4 regions of the Ectobacillus soli genome follow, and region 3 is predicted to be linked to each of the others. Evidence: riboswitches for the same ligand, from Rfam matches in the RefSeq annotation. Region 3 holds a riboswitch; each other region holds the start of a gene.
The links. A riboswitch is a leader RNA that binds a small molecule or an ion and turns the genes downstream of it on or off. The one in region 3 is predicted to bind S-adenosylmethionine.
Positions count from the first base shown of each region.

Region 1: linked by a shared signal. The riboswitch ahead of ACAN53_RS02155 (MetQ/NlpA family ABC transporter substrate-binding protein) and the one ahead of ACAN53_RS10790 (YeiH family protein) in region 3 are both predicted to bind S-adenosylmethionine.
Region 2: linked by a shared signal. The riboswitch ahead of ACAN53_RS05245 (MetQ/NlpA family ABC transporter substrate-binding protein) and the one ahead of ACAN53_RS10790 (YeiH family protein) in region 3 are both predicted to bind S-adenosylmethionine.
Region 4: linked by a shared signal. The riboswitch ahead of ACAN53_RS10040 (acyl-CoA dehydrogenase family protein) and the one ahead of ACAN53_RS10790 (YeiH family protein) in region 3 are both predicted to bind S-adenosylmethionine.

Region 1 covers NZ_JBGJZM010000001.1:416,891-420,364, reverse strand. The annotation lists gene ACAN53_RS02160 (methionine ABC transporter ATP-binding protein) at 1-584, opposite strand, end outside; SAM riboswitch class I at 652-758, opposite strand; gene ACAN53_RS02155 (MetQ/NlpA family ABC transporter substrate-binding protein) at 847-1,671, opposite strand; SAM riboswitch class I at 1,767-1,873, opposite strand; gene ACAN53_RS02150 (P-loop NTPase family protein) at 2,087-2,329, opposite strand; gene ACAN53_RS02145 (YqzE family protein) at 2,688-2,888, opposite strand; gene ACAN53_RS02140 (shikimate kinase) at 2,969-3,463, opposite strand; gene comGG (competence type IV pilus minor pilin ComGG) at 3,468-3,474, opposite strand, start outside.
Region 2 covers NZ_JBGJZM010000001.1:1,000,381-1,003,854, reverse strand. The annotation lists gene ACAN53_RS05250 (M20 family metallopeptidase) at 1-1,182, opposite strand, end outside; gene ACAN53_RS05245 (MetQ/NlpA family ABC transporter substrate-binding protein) at 1,198-2,022, opposite strand; SAM riboswitch class I at 2,269-2,374, opposite strand; gene ACAN53_RS05240 (aldo/keto reductase) at 2,540-3,474, opposite strand, start outside.
Region 3 covers NZ_JBGJZM010000001.1:2,125,996-2,129,469, reverse strand. The annotation lists gene ACAN53_RS10795 (hypothetical protein) at 1-347, opposite strand, end outside; gene ACAN53_RS10790 (YeiH family protein) at 422-1,780, opposite strand; SAM riboswitch class I at 1,918-2,032, opposite strand; gene ACAN53_RS10785 (LysR family transcriptional regulator) at 2,216-3,115, opposite strand; gene ACAN53_RS10780 (MFS transporter) at 3,272-3,474, shown strand, end outside.
Region 4 covers NZ_JBGJZM010000001.1:1,958,822-1,962,295, forward strand. The annotation lists gene ACAN53_RS10035 (LLM class flavin-dependent oxidoreductase) at 1-202, opposite strand, end outside; gene ACAN53_RS10040 (acyl-CoA dehydrogenase family protein) at 215-1,414, opposite strand; SAM riboswitch class I at 1,565-1,685, opposite strand; gene ACAN53_RS10045 (O-acetylhomoserine aminocarboxypropyltransferase/cysteine synthase family protein) at 1,794-3,104, opposite strand; gene ACAN53_RS10050 (DUF1572 family protein) at 3,309-3,474, shown strand, end outside.

The sequences.
Region 1 (3,474 bases), 1.7 Mb from region 3:
ACAATAGTAAGACCAAGCTTTTTATTAATAGATTGCAATAGTTTCAAGATTGATTTCGTAGTTTTCGGATCAAGTGCAGAAGTAGCCTCATCACAAAGTAACACAGATGGATTATTAGCTAATGCACGAGCAATACCAACACGTTGTTTTTGACCGCCACTGAGCTGTGCAGGATATACATCACGTTTATCATGTAATCCTACCATTTCTAATAGTTCATCTGTTCTCTTATCAATTTCGGTTTTTGTTTTACCAGCTGCTTTCAGTGCAAAGGCAATATTTTCATGTACGGTTTTCGAGCTAATTAAATAGAAATGCTGAAAAATCATACCAATCTTTAGTCTAGCCTTCCGTAACTCCTGACCTGTAAGCTTTGTCAGTTCTATTCCTTCTATTTTTACACTGCCAGAGGTAGGAGATTCAAGCAGATTCATACACCGAAGTAAAGAACTCTTTCCTGCACCGCTGTATCCAACAATCCCAAAAATTTCTCCCTTTTGAATGGTTAATGATACATCGTCGACTGCTTTAACCCTTCCATGTTTTGTACCATATTCTTTCGTTACATGCTGAATTTCAATCATACGCTCTCTCTCCTTTGCAACATAAAAAGCCTCTTTCATTTGAAAGAGGCACCGTGACTACTGTTACGACTTATCTTTCAGAATAAAAGTATTCTGCAGGAAGTAGCACCTTTCCCGAATTCGGTGGTTGCTGGACGTCATAGGGCCTGATCCCTCAGTCACTCTTGATAAGTAAATAAGTTATTCGATTTTTCAACTAACTTGAATAATAGTATGAATCTTAAAAATTGTCAATCATTTTTTGTAGATTCGTGTCGGATTGTTACTTTCGATTCAACATCCATGCTGGTTTACCAAACCCTTTAAAGTCGCTATCAATAATCGTTTCAAACTCTTTCGATTCCACGGCAGCTTTTATATCCTTAGAAAATTGACTGTCTACATCCTTCGTATTGACAACAACTCGGTTGATATGCTCTGGTCGTAATTTTTCTATCTGTATAGCATCCAATAAATTAAGCTTTGCAGCAAGTGCAAAGTTACCTGGTACGGCAGAAAGATCGATACTATCAATGGCACGAGGCAGTTGCGCTGCTTCAATCGGCTTAAATACAAGTTTTTTCGTATTCTCTTTCACATCTTTTTCAGATACAGTTAATGGATTTACGTTTGCATCAGTTTTTATAAGACCTGCATCCTGTAAAATTAATAGTGCACGAGCTGCGTTTACTGGATCATTCGGAATCGCAATGGAACTGCCTTCCTTTACATCATTCAATGATTTATATTTTTTGGAGTATATCCCCATTGGGGCTGTTGGTACTGCTATCACTTCAGAAAGCTGCATATTATTTTGTTTAGCGAATGTTTCCATATACAACTTATTTTGAAATAAATTTGCATCAATACTTCCCTCTGCTAACGACTTGTTTGGTTGAATATAGTCATTAAATTCTACCACTGTCACCTTATAGCCCTGCTTCTCTAACTGAGGTTTAATTGCTTTTGTTATCATATCTGAATACGGTCCTGCTGTTGCACCTATTTTAAGTTCTTTCTTTGTGGATGACGTTTGCGCTTGTCCCCCACACGCTGCTAAAACACCAATTGATATCAATAACACTACCAATACTGCTAATTTCTTCATAACATAATCCCCTTTCATTTCCCTACTTATTTCCCCGCATAGTCTTTCAATACAACATAAAAAGCCTCTTTCATCTGAAAGAGACCTACTGTTACGACTTATCTTTCAGAATAGTACTATTCTGCAGGAAGTAGCACCTTTCCCAAATTTGGAGGTTGCTGGACGTCACAGGGCCTGATCCCTCAGTCACTCTTGATAAGTAAAGCTTTATTTAATTAATATAATAATAGTAGGAATAGTTGGAATTGTCAACCGTTTTGTGGTGTAATGTCGAAAAGAGCGGGAATGAAGGAATTGTTCGTGCGTTCCTACCCCTTTATTTGACCATCGTCCATTACAATTATTTTGTCAGAATTCATAAAAGTAGACAAATGATTGCAAAAAAAAAAGAGCTGACTCACAAGAGGCAATTTCCTTATGAGTTCTCTCCTTTCTCACCTACATATTTGCTGAACATTTCATATAATCCTTTATTCACAAGATAAGAAATTTGCTCATCTGATTTGTATGGATAGCGGTCACGGAGTCGAATAGAAGCCTTCGCCATTAAGTTTTCTAATATTGAACGCCCACCTTTTCCGTATATCACTTCAGCATATTCAATTAACTTTGCATTCTCTACATCTGCTGAATTGTGATTAAAAAAGAACTTTTCCATTGTCTCCTCCCTCTATGGTAGCGTTTTCATTTCATATCCACCATGTTATTTATTTCACAATATTATATGAATTATTTTCCTTGTAGTGCCATTATAGAACAATATAAGTACGGTACCTGTATTGATTTAAGGCATTTTTGTGAACAAACTATATTTACTACTGACTTTTTTAAACATATATGATACTACACTTTTTTTAGAACATATAATTTTTGTACCCTGCCATTATTATAATAAAAAATGCTACTATTTTCTATTCTTACGCTTCGATTTTAATAAAAATGAAAACCGACCGTAGAATGACTTCTTGTAGAAGTACGATTTTACGGTCGGCTACGTTACATAAAGGACTGTTAATTTATTTTGCATCTTTTTCATGATGTAATGTTTTTTCATAAATCAACTTAATACTTACAGGAACCACACCAAACCATTTTTGTAGAAATGGCTCTTTTTCATTACGGCGTTGCATCTTTTTTTGAAGTCGATCTTGCTTTGGACTATCCATGTATGTGACCACCTGTTGCGTCACATATTTTACATAGTCATTTGTAGACATCCTGCTCACCACCATAAATATTTTTATTCTCCAATAATTTGTAAACAACTGAGAGAATGATTATTTATAGTATGGACTACTTAGTGGTTTTTTAAGCAAGCTTCAATCTCTTCTATAATAAAATTTATTTCCTTATTCGTTGTATCTATGGTATATGTTGCCTCCTCATACCATTTCTGCCGAGTCTCAAAAAGCTCGCTGAATACTTCGGAATTTTTAAACAATGGTCTAGATGTATCTCCTTCTAATCTTTCTACAATGCTAGAAAGATCACAATATAAATACAAAATAATTCCATGCTCCTTCATCCACTCTCGATTTTTCTCCCTTATTACAATTCCACCACCTGTTGTTATAATGACATTTTCACATGGTAATGACTGTAGCATGTCCGACTCGTAAGAACGAAATGTATCCTCTCCTTCGTCGTGAAAAATAGCTGAAATTGGTTTCCCTGCTTTTCTTTCAATTTCTTCATCCGTATCCATAACTGGAACATTCCATCGCATAGCAAGTTCTTTTCCAATTGTTGTTTTTCCAGATCCCATAAAGCCAGTGATGTATAAAGCCTTCATCGTTTTACCTC
Region 2 (3,474 bases), 1.1 Mb from region 3:
TTCAAACTCAGCATGGATCTTTTGAAGCAAATCACGATCAATGAGTAATCGATATCCCGTTAAGGCTAGCGCCTTTGCCCCTATAATCAAGGCCTGATCTCCTTGCTGGGAACAAGCAGCCTCACGAAACGCATCTGTATGAGCAACTAAATTATCATTTCCTATTTTTATATACGGATGAATGGTAGGAACTACTTGACTTACATTGCCAGCATCTGTAGATCCAATTCCCGTTCTCCCATCACGAAAAACAACCTCGCCTAGCTGCTCTAATTCATTAGCAACAATTTCATCAAACGTAGAATTTAATAATAGATTATCAATTTTGTTCTGGGTTTGCTCGATTTTTAAGGTTGCTCCGGTAGCAAGCGCTGCTCCTTTTGCAATATTAAACACTTTTTCAGTTACTCTCTCGCAAGCTACTCGGGTGTTTGCACGAATGAAAAAACGTGCGGATGCGTAGGCTGGAATAATATTAGGTGCATCACCGCCATTCGTAATAATACCGTGAATACGGACATCAGCTGATAATTGTTGACGAAGCGCATTTATACCATTAAATAAAGATAGAACTGCATCTAATGCATTGATTCCTTTTTCCGGACATGCAGCTGCGTGAGCCGAGACACCGTAAAAGTGAAAATCAAATGGGTTAACTGCAAGCGATTCACTCGTTGTCGACGTTTTATTATGAGGATGAATCATTAAACATGCAGACACATCTTTGAATAATCCAGCACTCACATAACTTCCCTTTGCACTTCCATTTGGTCCCCCCTCTTCTGCCGGTGTACCAAAAACAACAATTTCTCCTCCGGTCTCATCGATGACCTCAGCTACTGCAATTGCAGCTGCTACACTTGTTGTTCCTATAATATTGTGTCCGCAAGCATGACCAAGTCCAGGAAGTGCATCGTATTCAGCAAGATATCCAAGGGTAGGACCTGGTTTACCAGATTGCTTGCTTGCAATAAAACCTGTTTCATGTCCTGCAATATCTTTTGTGATTTCAAACCCTGCCTGCTCTAAAAGAGCAAGTAAGGTTTGGGAAGCAAAATATTCTTGATTTCCAATTTCAGGATTATTGTGGATAGTATGACTCGTATCAATATATACTGCTTCTGCTCTATTGATATTTTCAATAATTCTATTACGCTGTTCCTCCGCTTGTATTACAGACATATCAGCATCCCCTTTTTACAAGTTTTCAATATCCTTTACAGGAATAGACGTTGGAATTTGAGCCCCTTTATATGTTTCTTTAATGAAATTCGCAACCTCTTCTGTTTGATAAATGGCTACTAGCTTTTTCAAAGTTGGATCATCTTTACGCTTCGTTTGCGTTGCTATGATGTTTATATATGGTTTAGCCGTTTGATCTTCCCTGAAAATCGGATCTTTGCTCGGGTTAAATCCAGCATCAACTGCAATACCATTGTTTATGATGGAAGCTGCAACATCATCCATAGCACGAGGAGTTTGACCTGCAGCCACAGGAGTTATTTTTAAATTTTTAGGGTTTTCTACAATATTTTCTAATCCACCCTTACCATCAAAGCCTTGCTTTAATTTTATAAGCCCTGCTTTTTCTAAAAGAATGAGTCCACGTCCTAAATTTGTTGTGTCATTCGGCACTGCAATTTGATCCCCATTCTTCAAATCCTGTACACTTTTTATTTTTTTAGAATACAAGCCTAAAGGCGCGAGTACTGTCGTTCCAATTGCTGTTAGATCTAGATTACGATCTTTCTTAAAGGAATTGAAATACGCTACCGTTTGAAAAGCATTCACATCTACTTCACCATTGCTAAGTGCAAGGTTTGGTTGGATATAATCTGAAAACTTAACGATTTCAATATTAATACCTTCCTTTTTTGCTTTTTCTTTAACAAAATCCCAAACACGTGTATCAGATCCACTAATACCCACCTTAATTGTTTTTTCTACAGGAGTAGATGTTTTGTTACTGCATCCAGTTACAATTAGTAGAATGCTAGCTAGTACGAATAATAGTTTTTTCATGTTTAATCCCCTTTTCCTTTCATGAGTGAACCTCATAATACTTCTAACTCGTTTTTATTTTCCATAGTTCATATGCAGTAGGGTTATGGTAGGTTGATGTAATCCATGCTTTTTTAAGCTTATGTACATGTAATAATTCAACTCTTCTTTACATGAAGTAATCCCCTACTACAAATAAAAAACCTCTTTCTAGAAAATAGAAAGAGGTTGAAATGTTAACAAAAATATGAAAACATTTATAAACTCTTCTTATCTTCCAAGCACTTTTGCTTGCTGGAATTAGCACAGTATTCAAAGAGAATCCGCTGCCGAGGTATCATAGGGCCAGTCCCTCCACCTCTCTTGATAAGAATTCGGAAAATTTATTATATTTTGTAGAGTGTCTTTATTCTAATAATTTTGTAAAAGAAAGTCAATAGTTTTTACCCATTAATTTTATCGGATTTTACTGAATTTTATCATATGCATAAAAAAAAGAACACCTTGTAGGTGCCTTTCGTTAAATCGTATTCCGATTTTAATTGGCAGTTACCTGCTTTGACATCCTATCTATCTCATTAAGATGCTGTTCCGATAATTTGAATCCAAGCGTCCCGATATTTTCCTCTGCATGTCGAATCTTCGATGCTCCTGGAATCGCCACCACTGTGTCTCCGTGAAAATGAATTAACCAATTTAATGCAATTTGACTGGTTGTTACGTTATATTCTAAAGCTAGTTTATCTAGAAGATCAATGAGTGGCTTTGTTTTTGCAAGACCTGTAGGTTTGAAATAGGATAAATATTTCCGAGGTCCTGTAATTTTTTTCACAAGTTCTGGATTTTTATGAAACTTGCCCGATAATATTCCTTGTTCAAGTGGAGAATACGCAATAATCGTAATGCCTAGCTCTTTAGCAGCATCCATAATACCGTTTTTCTCAATGCGACGATCAAGTAAGCTATACTTCACCTGATTAGAGGCAAGTGGGTATCCGAACTCCTGCAAAACCGTATGAGCTTCCCTCATTTTTGATTCATTAAAATTACTTACGCCTGCATAACGGATTTTTCCTTCCTTTATGAGCGAAGCCATTGCAATTAACTGTGAGCGAACATTTGAAAGTGCATAGGGTTGATGAATTTGATACAAGTCTATTGTGCGGCCTTTTAAAGCATGTATTCGATTATCGATTGTAGCAGTAATACTACTAGCAGATCGAAATAGTGGCCACCACTTCGTTGCAACTAGAGCATCCTTTGCTTCTTCACCAAGCATTACCAAAGCTTCTGCTAATGCTTCCTCTGACTGCCCTTTTCCATATACTTCAGCGGTATCAAACCAATTGATTCCACCTTGCAAACTAGTCTTGACAATGTTACGAATGTCGTCCTGCGATAAAACTGGCCAAAACCGACCTACCATACCGCTCCCTTTACTAAATTGCCAACATCCAAGACCAAGTGCGGAAA
Region 3 (3,474 bases):
ATACCCCATTTACGTTCATACTCAACTTCTAAAATATAATTTTTGTCCGTATATCCATGTTTATGCAATACTTGAACGGCATCACTAAAATCATAATCGTCCGTTTCCATCACAATGTGATCTTTTTTCCACAAAACGCTCCAACTATCATGTGCTGCTGTCAATAAACGTATCATATTAGAAATGTCACCTAGACGGAGTGACAAGGCTGTGTTCCAGTCATCAACTATTTCTGCAGCACTTGATTTAACAAAACGATCCTGTCTTCGAAAACTACGCAAATCATTTGAAAGAAAATGAAAAATAAAGCAGGTTTTGTGATTACATACTAATTGATCTTTCAACACGATCTAACCATCTCCGTTCTCTCATGGCGTTTCATCTACAGGTATTAGTTTGCTGTTCTTACATTACGCTGGAATTACAAACCTGCCCAGTACGATCCTAGTATCCAGATGGACAAAATGTAACCTAAAATAACGTTTACTATCGCTCCAGAACTGAATGCTACAAAGGGTTTCCATCCGACAGAAGTTAAGTCTTTGAACCTCGTTGTCAAACCAATTGAAAGGAAAGTGAATGTGAAGACCCATGTTCTTAATTCCTTAATCGGTGCAATGACATTCGTGTTAATGACTTTTCCTTGAGCAGCAGAAACACTAGCAATAATAATTGTCAGAAGAGCAGAAGCGATGAAAAATCCAATCACAAATTTAGGGAATCTACGCCAAATTTGCGTTTTATCAGCTTTTTTCCCCTCTTGTTTATTTTCCCAATACGTAATTGATATAAATGCAAGCACAAAGCTCCAAATACCTATGAAAATATCGCGGCCAACCACTTTAACTAACGTAAAAGATGTTAAAGCTTTATCGCCAAATGAGCTGGCAGCCGTTATTCCTGCTGCATCAGCAAATTCTGATGTACCAATCCATGCTCCGGCAGGACCTGCAGGTATGCCTAAAGCTTTAATAATGAATGAAAGAATAAAAATCATTGCAACTGCCCAAACAACAACAAGAGAAATGGCAACGGAAACATGTTCTTTCTTGGCCTTTATGGAACTCCCAACCGCAATGGAGGCTGAAACACCGCAAATCGAACCACCGGCGCCAAGGATGGAAGCGAATTTTTTATCTAATCCTAATGCTTTTGTCCCAACAAAATAAATAGTAAAGAATGTAATGAGAGCAATAATCGTTGCTTGGATGAAGGCAACAGGTCCAGCTTGCACAATTAAAGTGAAGGGCAATGTTGCACCGAGAAGGACAATACCGACTTTGACATAAAGTTCTGTACGGAGAGACGTTCCAAACCATTCCGGTATCGGAACAATATTTCCAATAATCAGCCCGATTGCTAAGGCAACTAACGGGGCCTCTAAATTATACTGTTGTGCCCATTTCCAGCCGCTAAAACTATTAATTAGTACACTTAAAATGAATAGTACAATAAATCCTGATAAAAACTTCTTCACATTAATTTTCAAAAATGATGCTGCAATGCTAAACACTACTGCCAATGTTATAAAAAGAAGAAAAATATTACCGGCACGCCCGCCAAGAGCTTTCGTCAATGCAGAAAACTCTGTCCATTTTGGAATTTGCGCAGTTACTACAGACAGTGAATTTCCTAATCCCCATAAAACTACGGCCAAGACGACAAGCAATAATCCAATCCACACAGACCACCAATCCTCACTGCGAATGAATGCTGAACCACTAGCTTTTTTCGTATTAAGTTGTTCTTGCACTTCTGTAGTTGATGATACTTCTGCCATTTTCCCCACCCCTTTTGATATGATGAATAATAAACAATGAATCTCGAATCTGACAGACTGCGACTCTCTTTCAGCGAATAAAAAAGTCTTCATTCTGGCTGAAAGAATGAAGACTTAGCGAATTACCCCGATGCGCCTCCTTATCTTTCAGATTGTAAATATACATCTGCTGGAATTAACACCATACATGCTGACAAACATGCTGGTTGTTGGGCTTCACAGGGCCAATCCCTCCGCCACTCTTGATAAGAAATATTCAATTGATAATTATAGTACTCCCTCACATATACCATGTCAATAATTAAATCAAATTATTTATATGTGTTTAGTTTTATTTAGGCGTGGTAAAGCCATCATCCGAGTTTAAAAGGTTTCTTTTATGAACTCTGTGAGGAAGTACATGAACTGAATTGGAGATTTCGTATTACACGATGATTATACCTCTACATATTCTAAAAACTTCTTTATCAATCTGTATTGCGTGTTATTTTGCGAGTGTATCCAACCAAATGAAATGCTTGAGTCTATATTATAATCAGCCAAGGGAATAGCTACGATTCGGTGGCTTTCTACATAGGGGTCGTCTTTTAACATCAAACTGGATAATAAACTAATGCCTAGCCCTTCTGATACGGTTCTTTTAATTACTTCCGTATTCGTAGTCGTAAATATTACATTTATGGGTCCTTGCTTTTTTGTAATATATTCCACTACGTTGTCCCAAAAGCTCCCGTTGTATATGACAAAGGGATAATCTACGATGTCCTGTAGCAGTAGTTCTTTATTAAAAGCGAGCGGAGAATTATTAGGGACAATTACTTTAACTCCCCATTGATAATGAAATAATTGAGATTTAATTTGTTCTGGAAGTCCTGCTTCTGAATGTTTATTTAGGCCAATAAAACCTAGGTCCACATCATGTTGATTTACTCTTTCAATAATTTCTTTGCTTTCCATTTCGATAATCGTCACGTTAATCTGTGGAAGATCTTTTTTAAATTGGTAGAGTGCTTGAGGTAAGACATTCATAAATAAGCTAGGGATCGTAGCAATTCGTAATTCTCCAATAAAGGAAGAGGTTAAAGAGTGGACTTCCTCCTTCATTTCATTGACTTTTTTTGATATTTCCAGCGCTTTTTTAATAATGCTTTTTCCTTCTTCGGTAGGAATGGTTCCAAAGCGAGAACGTTTAAATAATGAAATTCCGATTTCTTTTTCCAATAAAGAGATCGACTGACTGATCGCTGATTGGGACACATGCAGGTTTTGTGCAGCAAGAGACATGGATTTCGTTTTCACGACTTCCTTTATATACTCCATCTGATCAAAATTCATAAGTAAGGCCTCCTATTTTTTTAATATAAGTAATTCTTATATTAACATTAAAAATCGTTGTTTTACATTTCGAAAAATTATATTTAAAATGGGATTCATCAGTTCATTTTATCAAGACGAAATAAATAATCAGTTGTTAAAACAAAGGGGAAAAAAATGACTAGGGAAAAATTATGGACGAAAGATTTTATTATTGTTTCTACCATTAACTTTTTTGTAACATTGATTTTTTACTTATTAATGGTAAGTATTTCGATTTACGCTGTAGAAACATTTCATGCGAGCACGAGTGAAGCAGGACTTGTTACAGGAATCTTTGTTATTGGGGCTCTATTTGGGAGACTTTTCACGGGTAGAAT
Region 4 (3,474 bases), 170 kb from region 3:
TGTCTTCTTCATTGTGAGCAAGTACATCGGCAATGAATAAAATATCAAATTTCCCTTGCTCGGCAAGCTGCGCAATTTCTTTATATAAACTGAAGCTCGTCACTTGTTCTGTTTTTGTATCTGGATAGCGCCATGCTGCTAAATGATGACCCAAATAAGATGTCATAAAAGCACCAAGATGCATTTGCTTTTGCTTCGTCATGTATGATTCCTCCTAGCTAAGCTGAAATTCTTTTTTTGTATTGCGATAACTTGTGATGGCGGAACTTGAAAGTTGTCTTACAACCATATCGTTATGTGGCGGGTTATACAGACCGCATTGCACATCGCGGAAATATCTCTCAAGTGGTAAATCCTTAGATAAGGCATGACCACCTGCTATTTTCATCGTCAAATCTACAATGCGTACTGCGTTATTACAAAGTACATATTTCGTCACCGCTACTTCATTGCTTAATTTGTCACGCCATTTTTCTTCTTGATCCCACTTTTCAGCCAGACCGTACAAGAGCGAACGGGAAGAGGTAAGCAGAATTTCGATTTCTCCTAGCTTTTCCTGAACGTGAGGTGCTTCTAAAATAACTGCACCAAGGCTTGGTGAATAGCGCGAATCCGCATATTCCAAAATAAAATCTCTTGCAGCAGTTGCAATTCCAAGATAGATGGCTGGAATCTGCAACGTATATGCGCTACTTAGCCCATTAAACCGGTTCGGAACGCCCTTTTCTGAATACGCAAGTAACGCTTCATCTGGCACGAATACGTCCTGAAGATCGATATCATGACTACCTGTATTTCTCATACCAAGTGTATTCCACGTCTCAATAACCTTTACCGATTCATTCTTTTCAATTAAAAATTCAGCAACTTTATCTTCTTCTTCGATATAAGCCATTACCGTAAAACGCTTCACAATCGGTGCAAGCGTTGCGAATGCTTTCCGGCCCGTTATGATATAACCGCCTTCTGTTTTCTTCGCGATTGTTGATGGATTCGCGCCGCGTACAATATTTCCCGTCGCCCGTTCTGTTGCATACACATTTAAAAGTGAGCCGTCCTCGACCGCTTCCCTACAAATCCTAGCAAAAACATCCTCTTTCCACGGACGGAAATAACGTAAGCTAAAAAACGTCATCAAATGCCAGCCCGCTGCAAGAGCAGTGCTACCTGAAGCTTTTCCTAGTCGCTCCTGTACAAGCAAGATTTCATAGAGAGAAAGACCTTCTCCGCCATATTCCTTAGGAATGGTAAAATTCAAAAATCCCTCTTTTTGTAAAATTTCAAAATGTTCAAATGGAAATTCGCCCGTTTCATCATATTTAGCAGCCGTTTTCGCGATTTCCTTTGCAATTCGATCGGCATGTTCCACAAGTTTTGCATCGCGATCATTTCGGATTACATATTCACTACTCATCGCATGTTGTCCCCCTTTTATGCACTTCTTACAAATATATAAGTATACATATATAAAAACACTGAATTAAAACAATATATCTCCAGAAGTACGCTAGTCAAACAGAAAAACCTTCTCCAAAAGAAGAAGGTTGTGAGTATACAGCTCTTCTTCTTATCTTCCAAGTTATCATCATAACTTGCAGGAATTAGCACCGTGGTAATAATAAAAAATATTAATACTGGTTGCCGAGGCGTCAAAGGGCCGGTCCCTCAACCTCTCTTGATAAGAAACAAAATATTAAACTAATTTTATTTGATTAATAGGAATTAAATGTATTGTATCATTGTTTTAAAAAGTTCACAATGAATTTTTCGAATATTTCAATTGTTCATGCTTTTTATTTGCTAGAAACAAGCTTTCTTGCTACAGTTAGTGCTTGCTCGATATCTGCAAGAATGTCTTCAATATCCTCTAACCCGACGGAAATTCGAACAAGCTCTGGAAAGACGCCGCTTGAGATTTGCTCTTTGGAAGACAATCTAGCGTGAGATGTGCTTGCTGGATGAATAACCAACGTTTTGGAATCCCCTACGTTGGCAACATGGGACAGAAGTTTAACTGAATTAATAAACGTTTTGGCTGCCTCAAGTCCCCCTTTAATGCCAAAGCTAAAGATGGATCCGGCTCCTTTAGGCAAGTACTGCTTAGCAAGATCATATTGCGAATCACTTGGTAGGCTCGGGTAATTGACCCATTCCACCTGTTCATGTTGCTCTAAAAATTCTGCTACTTGCAAGCTATTAGAGACATGCTGCTTCACGCGGACAGGAAGCGATTCAAGTCCTTGAATAAAGAGCCAACCGTTAAATGGCGACAGGGATGCCCCTAAATCATGCCCAAGCTCAAAGCGTGCCTTTGTAATAAACGCTTTATCTTTTCCCGCTTCCAAAAACGAACGATTTCCAATATTCGGGTTTGGTTCTGTAAACTCAGGAAACGTTCCGTTATCCCACGGGAACGTTCCGGAATCGATAATGGCACCGCCAATGGACGTACCGTGCCCCCCGACAAACTTCGTGATCGAATGCACGACGATATCTGCTCCGTGTTCAAAAGGTCGTGCCAAATATGGCGAGGCAAATGTATTATCCACTACGAGCGGAATATTATGACTATGGGCAATCTCACTTAACTCGCGTATATCGGCAATTTGCAAACTCGGATTTCCGATGGTTTCCGTATATACTGCCTTCGTCTTATCCGTAATCGCATCTTCAATCGCAGCAAGATCTCTTCCATCAACAAACCGAACGTTCACACCAAAACGCTTGAATGTTTTGGCAAATAACACATATGTACCGCCGTACAACGCGCTTGTTGTAACAACTTCATCCCCAGCCTTCGCAAGTGTCAAAATGGCAATCGCAATTGCAGCTTGACCAGATGATACTGCAAACGCACTCGTACCACCTTCTAGTCCAGCAAGTCGTTTTTCTAGCACATCGATTGTCGGATTCGCATTTCGGGAATAAATGTATCCTTCGCCGGATAATTTAAATAAATCTGCCGCGTGGTCGGTATCCTCAAACAAATACGAGGTAGTTTGATAGATCGGCACCGCTCTCGAACGTGTGAACGGATCCACAGGCTGACCGCCGTGTAGGGCGATTGTATCAAAACGATGGGAATTTTTTTGGTTTTCTGTCATAATAAAAATCTCCTTATACCTATTGAATTTTCAAAAAAATCTGATTCATTTTCATATACCCATGTATTCACAGTAGTTTTATTTGTTTTCAATCATACGTTGTTTCTATGGATAAATCAACCATTTTTAAGGTCCAGTTATTGCCTACCAAGAGCAGCGTACATTATGATGAAAATAAACGTATATTGAAAAGGAGTGGATTCGATGAAGATGGAAACAGAGTATTTACGAATTGTGAAAGATAGATTTGCAAGTGTAAAAGAGTTAGGAGATAAGGCAATTGCGCAAGTATCAGAAGAGGATATTCACTGGAGAGCGAATAAGGAATCAAATAGCATTGCTGCGATTGTCAAGCATGTAAGTGGCAATA